2 regions of the Salinifilum ghardaiensis genome follow, and region 2 is predicted to be linked to the other one. Evidence: riboswitches for the same ligand, from Rfam matches in the RefSeq annotation. Region 2 holds a riboswitch; the other holds the start of a gene.

Region 1 (7,759 bases), 1.5 Mb from region 2:
CTGCACGTGCTGGGCAGGGCCCCGCAGGACGAGGAGCTCGTCAACGACGCGCTCGCCGTGCTGCGCGCCCGGCAGGTCTTCGGCGGAGCGGTCGGCGCCGTCCCGGGGCTGCGCTCGGCGCTGGCCGAGCACTTCGGCATGGACGAGCAGGCGCTGCTCGCCGACCCCGGCAGCCGCGCGTCCGTGCCGAGCGCGCTGACCGACCTCGTGGACGGGCCCGCCGCCTCCGGGGCGGACGCGGTGGATCTGCTGGAGTCGCTGGCGCGGCGCATCGTGGAAGCCGTGGCCACCACCGGCTGGGACGCCGACCGCGCCGCCGCGACCGCGCAGGAGGTGCTCGGCGGCAGCGTGCCGCAGGTCGAGAAGGTCGCGCACTTCGCCTGCGCCGAACTCGTGCCGCGGCTGGCGCGCACCACCGACGAGATCGACAACGCGGTGCACGCCCTCGACGGCGGATTCGTCCAGTCCGGACCGTCCGGTTCGCCCACCCGGGGACTGGTCTCCGTGCTGCCGACGGGGCGGAACTTCTACTCGGTCGACCCCAAGGCCATCCCCTCGCGCAACGCCTTCGACGTCGGTTCGTCCCTGGCGGATTCGCTGATCGCGCGGCACGTGGCCGACCAGGGGTCCCACCCCCGCTCGGTCGGGCTCACCGTGTGGGGGACCTCGGCCATGCGGACGCAGGGCGACGACATCGCCGAGATCCTGTGGCTGCTGGGCTGCCGCCCCGCGTGGGACGACGCCTCGCGGCGCGTCACCGGGTTCGAGATCGTCCCGCTGGAGGAGCTCGGCCGTCCGCGCATCGACGTCGTGATGCGGATTTCCGGCTTCTTCCGGGACGCGTTCCCGCACGTGGTCAGCCTCGTCGACGACGCGATCCGCGCGGTCGCGCAACTCGACGAGTCCGATGCGGACAACTACGTGGCCGCGCACTACCGCGCCGATCTCGGCGAGCACGGCGACGAGCGCCGCGCCAGCTCGCGGATCTTCGGCTCGAAACCGGGGGCCTACGGCGCCGGCCTGCTGCCGCTCATCGATGCGCGGAACTGGCGCAGCGACGAGGACCTCGCCGAGGTGTACGCCACCTGGGGCGGCTACGCCTACGGGCGGGGCCTCGACGGGCGGGAGGCCCGCGCCGAGATGGAGACGGCGTTCAAGCGCATCCAGGTCGCCGCGAAGAACGTCGACACCCGCGAGCACGACATCGCCGACTCCGACGACTACTTCCAGTACCACGGCGGCATGGTCGCCATGGTCCGCTCGCTGTCCGGGCAGAACCCCGAGGCCTACGTCGGGGACTCGGCCGTGCCGCACGCGGTGAAGACCCGCACCCTCGGCGAGGAGACCAAGCGCGTCTTCCGGGCGCGCGTGGTCAATCCGAAGTGGATCAACGCCATGCGCCGGCACGGGTACAAGGGCGCGTTCGAGATGGCGGCCACCGTGGACTACCTTTTCGGCTTCGACGCCACGGCCGAAGTGGTCGACGACTGGATGTACTCCAAGCTCGCCGAGACCTACGTGTTCGACGACGAGGTCCGGCAGTTCCTCAACGACGCCAACCCGTGGGCGCTGCGCGGCATGACCGAGCGGCTGCTGGAGGCCGCCGACCGCGGTCTCTGGGAGGAGCCCGACCAGGAGAAGCTGGAGGAGCTGCGGTCGATCTACCTCGAGCTCGAAGGCGAGCTCGAGGAGTAGCCGATCCGGCGGGAGACGGCGCTTCCCGGGACGCGGGTCCTCGAGCACGGGGGTTCTCGAGCACGCGGGCCCTCGAGCACGCGGGTCCTCGAGCACGCGGGTCCTCGAGCACGGCCTGCTGCCCGACATGCCGGGACGTGTCGGGCAGCAGGCCGGTCCGAGTTCTGCGACGTACGGCATGCGCGTGCCGTGTTCGATCGTTTTCTGCCGTGTGCCAGTGGATCTGGATGTCCACTGTGTCCTGACGCGCAGTGTTCTCCGCCGGCCAACTTCACCGGATCGAGTGGTGGGGGACGGGGGTGCCGAAAACCTCTCGCACTGTGACCCTGCTGAGTGGGGACACTCCGGTGCGGATGCGAACGGTCCGCTCCGGGAGCGGTAACACCAGGGAGGAGAGGGAGTCATGGCGCGAGGCAGTACTCCGCGGAGGAGCAGGCACGTCACGGCCGTGCTGTCCGCGGCCGCGGTGGTGTCGGGGTCGATCGCTGCGGCCGGGATCGCGGGCACGGCGCACGCCGCTCCTGAGCAGCCCGCCGCCGCGGCCTCCTCGGCCGCGGCGCAGGCACCGCCGATCGTGGGCGGCGAACCCGCCCCGATCGCAGCGAGCCCGTGGGTGGTGTACCTGAGTGATGGCCAGGGCAACCAGTTCTGCGGGGGAACGCTCGTGCGCTCGAACAAGGTGGTGACCGCGGCGCACTGCGTGGAGGGGGAGTCCGCGGGTTCGGTCGAGGTCGTCTCCGGACGTGCGGACAAGAACACGGACGCGGGAACAGTGTCCGAGGTCACATCAGTGTGGACACATCCGTCCTATCGGAACCCGCAGGCGGGGGCCGACATCGCCGTGCTCACGCTCGCAGGTGAGCTGCGGCAGCCGACGCTGGACCTCGCCGCACCGCAGGACGAGCAGCTCTACGCGCCCGGCACGCCCGCCACGGTGTACGGCTGGGGGACGACGAGCGAGGGCGGGCAGTCCTCCGACGTGCTGCGCAGCGCCGAAGTGCCGCTGGTCGGCGACGAGAAGTGCGGCGCGGCCTACGGCGGCGACTTCGACGCCAGCGCGATGGTGTGCGCGGGCCTGCCCGAAGGCGGTGTGGACAGCTGCCAGGGCGACTCCGGAGGTCCCCTGGTCGCCGGTGACCGGCTGGTCGGGATCGTCTCCTGGGGCAACGGGTGCGCCCGGCCGGGATCGCCGGGGGTCTACACCCGCACGGCCGCCTACCAGCAGGACGTGGTCGCCCAGCTGAACGCGTGAACCGCACCCGCTCGCCGGCGGCGCGGCAGCGCGGAGGGCGCGGAGACGGGTGCGCGGCGCGGCCCGCCGACCCGCGGCGGAGGGTGGACGCGGCGGTGCGGGAACCGCCTCGCGCCGCCGCACCTCCCCGCTGGCGGCAGGTGCTCAGCCCGCCACCAGGCCGATCGAGATCGTGACGAAAGCGGTGGCGCTGACGAGGTCGAGGGTTCGACCGACCCGGGGGTTGCGCAGCCGGTCGGCGATGTGCCCCGCCCCCAGGACGATCGCGAGCTCCCAGACGGCGGCGAGGGCGAGGAACAGCACGCCGAGCACGACGAGCTGCGCGGCGGGGTAGGCGGCGGAGCCGACGAACTGCGGCAGGAAGGCCAGGCTGAACAGCAGCATCTTCGGGTTGGTGATGTTGCTGAGGAAGCCGCGGGTGAACGGTTTCGCCGTCTCGGCGTGCCGCGCGGGCAGCCCGCTGCGGGCCTCCCGTCGCGCCAACCAGAGCCCGCGCAGGATGCTCCCGGCCAGGTAGAGCAGGTAGGCCGCGCCGATCCACTTCAACGTGGACAGCACCGCCGGCTGCTGCGTGATGAGCGCGCCGAGCCCGGAGATCACCACGGTCATCTGCACCGCGCTGGCGCTGTGGATGCCGAGCAGGGCGCGCAGGCCGGCGCCCCGTCCCTGGTGCAGCGAGGTGCGCAGCAGGAGGAACGTGTCCACGCCCGGGGTGAGGATCACGACGAGGCTGGCGATCAGGAACGCGGGCACCGTGCTGAGATCCACGAACACGTCCTCCTCCTCACACGATCAGGTTCGATCTGCCGGTGGCTACCGGCACGGGTCGGGACGCGTCGGGTGCGCCCCGTTCGATGCAAAGCCCCCAGTGCGCACATCCATGTGCTCAACATGCCCATGGAGAGGAAAATTTCCGCGCTTTATCCATGGTAACGGGATTTTTTCCGGGAACCATGTGAGTTGTGCCTCCGCCCGGCGAGCGCGCGGGGGCACTACGGTGATCGGCTGGCGCAACCCGGTGAGAGGAGGCACCCCGTGGCGAGGTGCGACGGGAACGGAGACGCCGCCGGCGCCCCCGGTGCGGAGGCGGGTGGGCGCGGCCGGCTCGTGCGCGGTGCGGGCGTGCTCGGCGGTGTGGTCACCGTTCTGGCCGGGATGTCCCCGGCCGCGCAGGCCGTCACCGCCGAGCCGAAGGTGCTCGGCGGGGAGCGGAGCGACACGAGCCGGGCTCCGTGGGTGGTGGCGCTCACCGACGCCGAGGGGCGGCAGTTCTGCGGCGGCACGCTCGTGCGCCCCGGCAAGGTCGTCACCGCGGCCCACTGCACCGTCGACCAGCTCACCGGCGTCGAGCGCCCGTCGGAGGACCTGCACGTGGTGGCCGGGCGCAGCGACCTGCGCACCGACGCCGGGAGCGAGGCCACCGTCGCCGACGTGTGGCGCCACCCCGACTACCGCGACGTGCAGCACGGCGACGACATCGCGGTGCTCACGCTGCGCGACCCGCTGCCGCAGCCGACGATCGACCTCGTCGAGCCGGGTGATGCGGAGTCGTACCGCCCCGGCACGCGCGGCACCGTGTACGGCTGGGGCCGCACCGCCGAGTCCGGTCCGTCCTCACCCGTGCTGCGCTCCGCCGAGGTGCCCGTGGCGGCGAACGCGGAGTGCGCGGAGACCTACTCCGAGTACGACCGGTCCGCGATGTTCTGCGCCGGAGTTCCCCGGGGCGGCGTGGACTCCTGCGCCGGGGACTCCGGTGGCCCCTACGTGGTCAACGGGCGGCTGGCCGGCGTCGTCTCCTACGGCGACGGGTGCGGCCGCCCGGACACCCCGGGGGTGTACACCCGCACCTCGGGCTACGTCCCGCTGCTCGAGGGGCAGCTGTGAGCCCGCCTGCGAGCCGCCTGCGCGGTGCTCCGGCGCAGGCCGGGGCGCCCAGCGGCGCGCCCCCGGCGGGGTGGCGTGCCTAACGGTGCGGCGGGGTCGGGCGAACCGGGCGGGCGCTGCTGTGGTATCCACGAACAGGTGATACTTCAGCCGCTCGCGACTGCTGTCCACCGGGCGTACACCGCCGATCTGGACGCGACCGATTTCTACCGCATGCTGCGCCTGCGGGTCGACGTGTTCGTCGTGGAGCAGAACTGCCCGTACCGCGAGCTGGACGACCGCGATCTCGAGGAGACCACCCGGCACTTCTGGATCGACTCCGCCGACGGAGTCGTCCTCGGCTACCTCCGGCTGCTGGAGGAGCCCGACGGCACGTACCGCATCGGCCGGGTGTGCACCGAGGCGGGCGCCCGCGGCATGGGGCTGGCGCGCAAGCTGATGCGCGCCGCGCTCGCCGAGATCAGGCGCAGTCCGGCCGTGCTGTCCGCGCAGGTGGACAAGGCCGGCTTCTACCGCTCCTTCGGCTTCGTCGAGAGCGGTCCGGTCCACGACGAGGACGGCATCCCGCACGTCGACATGCGGCTGGCCGAGTGAGGCCAGGCCCCGGCCGGGTCGCGGACCTCCTGCGCAGCTCGGGTGGAGCGCCGCAGCGCGGAACGGCCCGGTGAGCTCCCGCGGGCTCCGTGGGACTTCTCTCCGATCGGGCCCGCTGTGTTGGATCCGTGATCGCGCTCTGCCAGGATGCTGGTGGACCTGCAGGAAACGGTTCCACGAGGGGGCGCCAGGGAAGCCGGTGCGAATCCGGCACGGCCGGCGCCACTGTGACCGGGGAGCGGACCTCCCGCGCGGGCCACCGGACCGCGGCGCACGGACGCCGCCCCGGGAAGGCCGGAGGGACGCGAGGATCCGGGAGTCAGGACACTGCCGCCCCTCGCCCCGACACCCCGGGCGTCCGAGACCGGAGGAAGGAAGACCTTGGTATGACTGCCTCGCCGCAGGCCTCCCGCGTGAGTCCGCGCTTCCCGTTTTCCGCCGTCGTCGGGCACGACGACCTGCGGTTGGCGTTGCTGCTGAACGCGGTGCACCCCCGCATCGGCGGTGTGCTGGTGCGCGGTGAGAAGGGCACGGCGAAGTCGACGGTGGTGCGAGCGCTGGCCTCGCTGCTGCCGGTGCTGGACGTGGTGCCGGAATGCCGGTTCGCCTGCTCCCCCGCGCAGCCCGACGCGCAGTGCCCGGACGGTCCGCACGCCTCCGCGGAGGCGCAGCACCGCGCGGCGCGCCTGGTGGAGCTGCCCGTCGGCGCCACCGAGGACCGGCTGCTCGGATCGCTGGACGTGGAGCGGGCGCTGTCCGAGGGCGTCCGCGCCTACCAGCCCGGCCTGCTGGCCGCGGCGCACCGGGGCGTGCTCTACGTCGACGAGGTCAACCTGCTGCACGACCACCTCGTGGACGTCCTGCTGGACGCGGCGGGGATGGGGCGCGCGCACGTCGAGCGGGAGGGCGTGTCCGTCTCGCACGCGGCGTCGTTCGTCCTGGTCGGGACGATGAACCCGGAGGAGGGCGAGCTCCGGCCGCAGCTGCTCGACCGGTTCGGGCTGGCGGTGGAGGTCGGTGCCGACCGCGAGGTCGGGACCCGGTCCGAGGTGATGCGCCGCCGCCTGGCCTTCGAGGACGACCCCGAGGGGTTCGCCGCGCGGTGGGCCGCCGAGGAGGCCGAGCTGGCCGAGCGGATCGCGCGGGCGCGCGACCAGGTGGGCAAGGTCGTCCTGCCCGACGCGGAACTGCGCCGCATCGCTGCGCTGTGCGCGTCGTTCGAGGTGGACGGGATGCGCGCGGACCTCGTGCTGGCGCGCACCGCGGTGGCGCACGCGGCCTGGCGCGGTGCGGACGCCGTGGCCGCCACCGACGTGGAGACGGCGGCGAAGCTCGTGCTGCCGCACCGGCGGCGCCGCGATCCGTTCGACGAACCGGGTGTGGACGACGACCAGCTGCAGCAGGCGCTCGACGACGCCGCGCAGCACGCGGACGAGCCCGGTGACGACCAGGGCGGCGGTTCGGACGGCGACGGGGACGACTCGGGCGGAACGGACGGCGACGGAGGGCCGGACGACGAAGGGCCGGACGACGGTGGTCCCGATGACGACGGCCCCGGCGGCGGCGCGCCCGAACCGGAGGAGCAGCAGGCCTCGGCGCCCTCCTCGCAGTCGCAGGGGCAGGAGTCCGAGGACTCGGACGGTTCCTCGCCGGCGCCGCAGGAGCGCCGCGCGCCGGCGCCCGGGTCCGAGTTCCGCGCGCGCCTGCTGGAAGTTCCCGGCACGGGGGAGGGAGCTCCCGGCCGCCGCAGCCGCGCCCGCTCGCGCACGGGACGCGGGGTGCGCGCCTCGTCCCACGAGGGGTACGGGGTCCACCTTCCGTCCACTGTGGTCGCTGCTGCTCCGCACCAGCACGCGCGGGGGCGCAGCGGCCCCGGTCTGGTGGTGCGCAACGAGGACGTGCGCCGCACGGTGCGCGAGGGGCGCGAGGGGAACCTCGTGCTGTTCGCCGTGGACGCGTCCGGCTCGATGGCCGCGCGGGAGCGGATGTCCGCGGTCAGCGGCGCGGTGCTGTCACTGCTGCGGGACGCCTACCAGCGCCGGGACAAGGTCGGCGTGATCTCCTTCCGCGGGGAGTCCGCCGAGGTGGTGCTGCCACCGACGTCCTCTGTGGACGTTGCTGCGGCGCGGATGCGCCAGCTGCGCACCGGTGGCCGCACGCCGCTGGCCGACGGACTGCTGCGCGCGCAGCGGGTGGTGGACAGCGAGCGGGTGCGCGATCCGCAGCGCCGCCCGTTGCTGGTGCTGCTCACCGACGGCAAGGCGACGGTCCCGGCGAACGCGGCGACCGCCCCGAGCGGATCCCGGCAGCGGGCGCGGCAGGCGAGCGCCGATG
Region 2 (7,759 bases):
CTCGGGGGGAGCAAGGGGTGCGCGGCGGAGCCGGTGGGCCCGGCCACCAGCGGCCCCGCGGAGGCCGCGGCGAGCGGCACCGCCAGCAGGATCCGCCCGAGCACGCCTGCGATGCCGGGCCTGGGTGGGCGCCGCACGTCACAACACCTCCCGTTGCGGCACCAGCCGGTGCGCGGCGAGATCGGCGAGCAGGTTGACGAGCACCGTCGTCAGGGCGAAGACCAGGGCGTAACCCTGCACGGCGGGCAGGTCCCGCGCCCGGACGGCCTCGAGGAATCCGGACCCCATGCCCGGCAGGGCGAACAGCGCCTCGACGACGACCACCCCGCCGAGGAGCCCGTCGACGGTGCGGGCGAGCTGCTGGACCGCGGGGACGAGCGCGTTCGGCAGCACGTGCCCGAGCACCACCCTCCGCTCGGGCAGGCCCAGCAGGCGCGCGTGGACCGCGTACTCGGCGCGCGAGCACTCGGCGACGCCGATGCGCACCTGCCGCGACAGCGCGCAGAGGTGCTTGGCCGCCAGGACCGCCACCGGCAGCACCAGCACGGCCGGATCGGACAGCAGCGACCACCCGGACAGCCCGGCCGCCGTCGCGGGCAACCATCCCCACCGGACCGCCAGCAGCCCGACCAGCACGAGCCCGAGCGCGAACTCCGGCACGGAGGTCAGCAGCACCGTCGCGGAGTTCAGCGCGCGGTCCGCGCGCGAACCCTCCCGCAGTCCGCTGCGGACTCCGATCACCAGCGCGAGCGGAAGCACGATCACCAGTGCCGGGATCGCCAGCAGCGCGGTGGTGGCGGCGTCGCGGGCGAGCTGCTCAGCCACCGGTGTTCCGGTCAGCAGCGACGTTCCGAGGTCCCCGCGCAGCAGCGCGCCGATCCAGTGCAGGAACCGGACGGGCGGCGGGCGGTCCAGGCCGAGCTGTGCGCGCAGCGCGGCCACCTGCTCCGCGTCGGCGTGCTCGTCGAGGATCACCGCGGCGGTGTCCCCGGGCAGCAGGGAGGTCAGCGCGAAGACCACGACCAGCACCGCGAGCGTCTGCGCACCGGCGGTGAGCAGGCGCCCGGTCACGTACCCGGGCATCAGCTCAGGTGCGCCCGGTCGAAGCGCGCCCAGTCCAGGGAGTTCGGCGGAGCGGCGCGCATCCCGCGCAGCGCGCTGGAGACGCCGACGTTGTAGTCGCTGAACCCCCAGACCAGCATTCCGCTGTCGTCGCGGGCCCGCCGCTGCGCTTCGTCGAGCAGGCGGGCGCGCTCGGCCTCGTCGGCCGTGCGCAGCGCGCGCCGGAACACCGCGTCGAACTCCGGGGAGGCGTAGCCGGTGTAGCTGCTCTCCGTGCCGCCGCTGAGCACGCGCTCCGCCAGGTAGGTCACGATCGGCAGCGCGGCGGTGCGGACGTGGGCCGCCACGCCGTGCTCGGTGATCTCGGAGTAGTACGCCTCCGCGGACCGCTGCCGGGGCGCGGCCTCGACGCCGATCCCTCCGAGCTGCTCGGAGATCAGCGTCGCCGCGCGCTGGAAGTACGGGTCGGCCGTGCTCGTGTCGAGCGGGAACGCCGGATTCCGCATCCCGGCCGCGCGCAGCAGCGCGCGGGCGCGCTGCGGGTCGTGGTGGCGCTGCCGGAGGCCCTGCGGGTAGTACTGCAGTCCTCTGCCGAAGAGGTCGTCGCCCAGCTCGCCCCGTCCGCTCAGGACGGTCTCGACCAGCTGCCGCCGGTCCACGCCCAGCTGGATCGCCCGCACGAGGCGGCGGTCGGAGAACGGGGGTCGGTCGACCTTGAGGGACACGGCCTGCATCGTGGCACCGGGTGCGGCGAGGACACCGGTGCGCCGGTCCCGTTCCAGCAGGGTCGCCGAGTTCGCGGTGACGTCGGGGGCGTAGTGGATCTGGCCGGACAGCAGGGCGTTGACGCGGGCGCTCTCCTCGTCGAGGGAGACGAACTCCAGCTCGGCCGGTGCGGGTTCGCCCGTCCAGTGCCCGCTGAAGGCGGTGAGCACCGCCGAGGAGTTCGGCTCGAAGGAGCGCAGGCGGAACGGTCCGGAGCCGATCGGTGCGGAGAAGTCGGTGCTCCCCTCCGGCACGATCTCGGCCGCCGGCCCGCCCCAGGCGACGGGGAACTCGAAGTTCGGTTCGTGCAGCACCAGTTCGAGCTCGCGCTGCGAGGAAGCCCGGCTCGCGGTGAAATCCACGCCGCGGAATCCCGAACGGGCCGGTGATGCGGTGGCGGGATCGGCGATGCGGCGGTAGCTGTAGAGCACATCGGCGGCGGTGACCGGCCGGCCGTCGTGGAAGCGGGCGCGGCGCAGCCGGACCCGCCACCGGCGGCCGGTGGCGTCCGGCTCCCACGACTCGGCGAGCCGCGGCACGAGGCGCATGTCGTCGTCGTAGCCGACGAGCCGATCGAACAGGGCCTTCGCGCGGGCCTGGTCGACGAACATCGAGCTGGTGTGGGGGTCGAGGGACTCGGTCGCCCCGGCCGTGGGGAATCCGACGCGGATGCGCTCCCCCGCCCCGCCCGGACCGCCGGGGCCGCAGCCGGCGAGCGGGGCTGCCGCGGCGGCCCCCAACGCCGTGGTCAGCAGGCGCCGTCGGTTCCACGGCCCGCCGTTGCCGTGCGCGGCCATGATCACGTGCTCCTTCCGGTCGGTGCGGCGGACTGCTCGGGCTCGTCCGCGGTGAGCAGTCCCCGGCGGTGCATGCGCGCTGCCCCGGCCGAACCGGCCAGACCGACCAGCAGCAGCGCTGCCCAGGGACCCCATCCGAGGTGCGTTCCCCGGGCGCCGTCCAGCAGCGTGCCGCTCACCCAGCTCACCCCGGCGGCGATCAGGCTGGAGACGAGGTAGTAGAAGCCGTAGTAGGTCCCCGCCAGGCGCTGGCTGCCCACGACGGGGAGCAGCTCCATCGCGAAGGGGTTGGTCACGGCCATGCCCACCGTGAACACGACCGTGGTCAGCAGCAGTGGCAGGCACGCCACCACCGTCGTGAGGCCGGGTGCGGTGGGCTGCTGCGTCGGCAGCAGCGGGCTGCTGATCATCAGCGGCACGAACGACAGGCCCATGGCGGCCAGCCCCAGCACCACGCACCTGCCGGGGCTGAACCTCCGGCGGCACCAGTCGGTGATGCGCACCTGCCCGAACACGCCGATCACCGTGGACACGGCGAACACGCCGGCCGTCGCACCGGCGAACCCGGACACGCGCTGCGCCTCCAGCGGCAGGGCGAGGTAGAGCTGGTTGTACAGCCCGAAGTAGGCCGACAGCGCCAGGGTGAACGCGACGAAGCGCCGATTGGCCACCACCTCGCGCCAGCTGCCGAGCACGCTCGTGCGCTGCGCTTCGATCGGCCGGGCGGGCAGGACGAACCACTGCAGGACCGTCAGCACCGCGAACACCGCGCAGGCCAGCAGTGCGACGGCGCGGAAATCGGTCGCCAGCAGCGCGGCTCCGAGCAGGGGACCCGCGAACGTCCCGGCGTGGCCGAAGACGTTGAACACCGCGAAGGCCTCGGCACGCCGATCGCCGGCCTCGTGCATCAGGTAGGTCCGCACGGCGGGGTTGAACAGGGCCCCGGCCAGCCCGGTGAGCACCGTGGCGAGGACCAGCCCCGGCAGGGAGGTCAGCACGCCGAACAACCCGAACGACAGCACGCGCAGCGCACAGCCCGCGATGATCATCGGGCGGCAGCCCAACCGGTCAGCAGCGGTTCCACCGAGCAGGAACATGCCCTGCTGGCTCAGGTTCCGCACCCCCAGCACCACACCGACCAGCGCGGCACCGTATCCGAGGTCGTCGGTCATGTAGGAGGCGAGGAAGGGCAGCAGCATGTAGAAGCCCAGGGTGATCCCGAACTGGTTGATCACCAGCAGCCTCGCCGGCCACGACAGCATCCGGAATCCGCTTGTTCTCACGAGTTCTCGTCCTCTTCGCACACGTCGCAGCGCTCGCGCGCCGAGCTCCGCCGGGGGCAGGGGTCGGTGATGGTGCCGCACCTGCTCCACCCCAGCGGTGCGGCGGCGGCCGGGTCGTCGACCTCGACCGGCTCCGCGGCGCTGTGCCCGTCCAATCCGTTGCGCTCGCGGAAATCGTCGTCGTAGATCGTGTCCCAGTAGCGGTGGGGACCGTCGGGGAAGACCGCGACCACCTCGTGCAGGCCGGCCTGCTGCGCGCACCAGGCCGCGACCGTGGCGGCGGCGCCGGTGCTCCACCCGCCCGTGGCGAAGGCGTGCCCGGCCAGCCTGCGGCACGTGTCGACGGCCTGCGCCGCGCCCACCCAGTGGACCTCGTCGAAGGCGCGGTAGTCGACGCTGCCCGGGTGGATGCTGCTGCCCAAGCCCCGCATCAGCCGCTCTCCGGCGGGATGGCCGAACACGGTCGAGGCCGGCGCGTCCACGCCCACGATCCGCACCTCGGGCCGGTGCTCGCGCAGCACCGCGGCGATGCCGGCGCTGTGCCCACCGGTGCCGACGCTGCACACCACGGCGTCCAACCGGTCGAACTGGTCCACGAGCTCCAGTCCCAGCCCCCGGTAACCGGCGGGGTTGTCCGGGTTGTTGTACTGGTCCGGCCAGTACGCGCCGGGAAGCGAGTCCACCAGTTCGCGGACCCGGTCGCGCCGCGCCCGCTGCCAGCCACCCCGCGGGTGGGGTTGGCGCACGACCTCCACGCGCGCGCCGTGCGCCCGCAGCAGCGCGCGCGTCATCCCGTCGAGCTCGTCATCGGCGACGATGACCAGCGGGTGCCCCAGGGCCGCGCAGACGTAGGCCAGTCCCACGGCCAGGGTCCCGCTGCTGGATTCCACGACCGGTGCTCCGGGCAGCAGCTCGCCCCGGTGGCGCGCTCCGTCCAGCATCGACAACGCCGCTCGGGCCTTCATGGTCCCGGGAGCGAGTCCTTCCAACTTGGCCCAGAACCCCGGGTGCCGGCGCGGCAGCGGAGTGTCCACACGCACCGCGGGGGTGTTCCCGATCAGGTCCAGCAGGGAGAGGCACTTGGCGCCGCCGGTCTTCGCGCCCGCGTGCGTCAGCGTCACGGCCGACCACCGCCCGCGGCCGAGTAGAGGTGGATCTCGGTGGCATCGCCGGTGAGCCAGAAGAAGGGGTACGGCTCCGCCGACAGGGCGTCGACGCCGGAACCGAGCAGTTCCCGCGCGACCGCGCTGCCGGTCTGCGCGAACATCGTCAGGGCGAGACCGCGGTCGCGGCACAGCCCGGCGATCTCGTTGAAGGTGTCGTTGCCGAGCACCATCCCGGAGGCGAGGACCGCCCGGGCTCGGCCGATCGCCTGCCGGTGGCACTGCAGCACCGGTTCGTCCCACTCGGTTCGCCCGCCCCTGAGGTCGCAGGCGACGTAGTCGACACCGCGCTCGCGCAGCGCCGACAGCAGCGAGTTGACCACGCCGATCACGGCGACGCGCCCGCCCGCGGGCACGTGCACGAGCTCCGCGACCGCCCGGGCCCGGGCGGTGGACTTCTCCAGCGAACCTCCCGGGGGCAGCCGCACCGTCCTCCTCCGCGGGTCGCTGATGTGCGGTCGCACGCAGGTGAGGTACGCGTCGAGCGCGGCCACCCGCACGGCGGGTTCGGGGTGGGACAGCAGGGCGTCGACGCGGCAGCCGACGATCTCCTGCACCTCCCGCTCCCCGAGCTCACCGGGTTCCACGGCGCACGAGCCCACGGCATCGTGCACGCGGATGCTGAGCACCGTGTTGACGTAGCTGCTCCTCCTGCCGGAGTGCTGCGAGCCCTGCACGGTCAGGAACGCGACCGAGGCGCTGAAGGACTGCGGGAGGTCGTCGCGGTCCCGCGCGAACTGCCCGCCCAGCGCGCGCTGCGCCAGCAGGTCCGGCGAGGTTCCGTTGCGTCCGGCCGGGGCCGAAGCGGTCGAAAGCACAGTCGTCTCCGTACGATCCACGTGAGTTGAGGGGTTGCCAGCGGTGCCGGGGCTTTTCACGCGCCCTGCGGGTCCACCGCCGCACGCGGGTCGTTCGGGGACGGCCGTGCGGTGCACGTGTCGTGACGCACCTGTGTACCTCCTTCGGGGCTCCGCGACCCCGCTTCGAGTCGGCGCGACGGCGTCAGTGTCCTGACTCGTGGATTCTCGCCGCCCCTCCGGCCTTCCCACCGGGCTCTCCGGCAGTGGCCGCGGGTGGAGGGAAGCTCCCCACTCACAGTGGCGGGACCGTGCCGGATTCGCACCGGCTTCCTGGTCGCCGTCGCAGTACGTGATCCAGAAGTACGCAGCCGCCCCACCGGATGTCAAGCCGCCCCGAGCGGTTCCCCGCCGGTGCCACCGGAGCGCCCGCGCACCGCCGAACCCGGCATGAGCAGCTGTTCCCCGCGGAATCCCGCGCTTTCAGCATCGATTTTGCTGTTGCAAGCGTGTTGCATTAGTCTCGGACACGTGGATCGGAACGGACGTTCGAGGAGCCAGGACATGCCCGGGGGAAGCGATCGAGCGCTCGGCGACTACACCGTGCGGCGCGCACGCCTGCACGACGTCGAGGGAGCGCGCACGCTCATGCTCGACACCTTCTACCACGTGCTCGGCCACGGTTACGTCCCCAGCTGGCACGCCGACGTGATCCACCTCGAGGACACCTACTTCCGCACGCCCGGCCACGCCCTGTTCGTGGCCGCGCTGGAAGACGAGGTCGTCGGAACCGCATCCGTGCGCTCGGACGGGCCGAAGAGCCCACCGCATCCACAGTGGATCGCCCAGCGCTACGGCACCGCGGAGACGGCGCAGATCTTCCGCACCTACGTCCGCCCCGAGCACCGCAGGAACGGCCTGGCCCGCGCGCTCGTCGGCCTCGCCTGCGAATTCGTCGCCGCGGCCCCCGAGTACACCACGCTCTACCTGCACACGAACCCGGCCGTGGACGGGGCGGAACCGTTCTGGCGCAGCCTGGCCACGGAGATCCACGACGGGCGGCAGGACGGCCGGCACAGCCCGTCCGTCCACTTCGAACTCCCCGTGCGCCCGGCCGCGGTGTGAAGCGCTTCCGGCGAACCACAGTGGATGGAGGAGTTGCGGTGGGAGGAGTACGACATCGTCGACCACCACGCGTGAGCGCGACTGCGGTCGCACGTTCCCGCGCTCGGGGTTGTCGGCGGTGCTCCGACAGGCCGAGCGCGCTCGCGAAGCGCGAGCCGCAGCACGCACCGGGCGCCCGCAGCCCCGGGAACTACCTCACAGCGGGCCGGTGATCTCGGCGAGGAGCGCGTCGTAGCGCTCCGGCACGTCCGGCAGCCGGCCCATCTCGCCGGAGAGCGTTGCGATCCGCTCCGCACGCTCACGTCCCAGCACGGGTGCGGCCAGGTTCCGGAACTTGCCGGTGATCTCCCGCCCCGTCATCGGTGATTCGGGACCGCCCGGCGCCGAGACCGCTCCGGACCGGAGACTGCGGCCGTCGCGGAGCACCAGCGTCGCCTCGGCCCAGCGCTGCTCCGGGAAGACCCGCTCGAACTCGGGCGCGACCTGCACGCGCAGCGACCGGCTCAGCCTCCGCAACTCCGCCCCCGCCCCGCTCGGCGCCGCCAGCAGTTCGGCGCCGACCCGCCCGTGCACCGCCGCGGCGGCCACGGCGAACGGCAGGCTGTACTGCGCCTGCTCGGTGCTCGCCGGTTCCCGGGCGGCCAGCCGGGCAGCGGCCGCGAAGGTGCGCACGTCGATCCGCGCGATCTCCCGGCACCCGACGTCGGACGCTCGCATCGGGCCGAGCACCGCCTCGATGGCAGGATGCGCCCACCGGCACACCGGGT

Evidence for each region. A riboswitch is a leader RNA that binds a small molecule or an ion and turns the genes downstream of it on or off. The one in region 2 is predicted to bind cobalamin.
Region 1: another riboswitch for cobalamin. It lies ahead of ACVGV0_RS17950 (magnesium chelatase subunit D family protein); the one in region 2 lies ahead of ACVGV0_RS11020 (Rossmann-like domain-containing protein).

Annotation. Positions count from the first base shown of each region.
Region 1 is NZ_CM137101.1:3,938,817-3,946,575, reverse strand. It holds gene cobN (cobaltochelatase subunit CobN) at 1-1,695, shown strand, start outside; gene ACVGV0_RS17970 (S1 family peptidase) at 2,099-2,947, shown strand; gene ACVGV0_RS17965 (LysE family translocator) at 3,092-3,721, opposite strand; gene ACVGV0_RS17960 (S1 family peptidase) at 3,983-4,831, shown strand; gene ACVGV0_RS17955 (GNAT family N-acetyltransferase) at 4,970-5,425, shown strand; cobalamin riboswitch at 5,617-5,753, shown strand; gene ACVGV0_RS17950 (magnesium chelatase subunit D family protein) at 5,812-7,759, shown strand, end outside.
Region 2 is NZ_CM137101.1:2,399,851-2,407,609, reverse strand. It holds gene ACVGV0_RS11045 (ABC transporter permease subunit) at 1-137, opposite strand, end outside; gene ACVGV0_RS11040 (ABC transporter permease) at 139-1,083, opposite strand; gene ACVGV0_RS11035 (ABC transporter substrate-binding protein) at 1,083-2,624, opposite strand; gene ACVGV0_RS11030 (MFS transporter) at 2,627-3,907, opposite strand; gene ACVGV0_RS11025 (PLP-dependent cysteine synthase family protein) at 3,904-5,028, opposite strand; gene ACVGV0_RS11020 (Rossmann-like domain-containing protein) at 5,025-5,888, opposite strand; cobalamin riboswitch at 6,054-6,253, opposite strand; gene ACVGV0_RS11015 (GNAT family N-acetyltransferase) at 6,432-6,992, shown strand; gene ACVGV0_RS11010 (MmgE/PrpD family protein) at 7,188-7,759, opposite strand, start outside.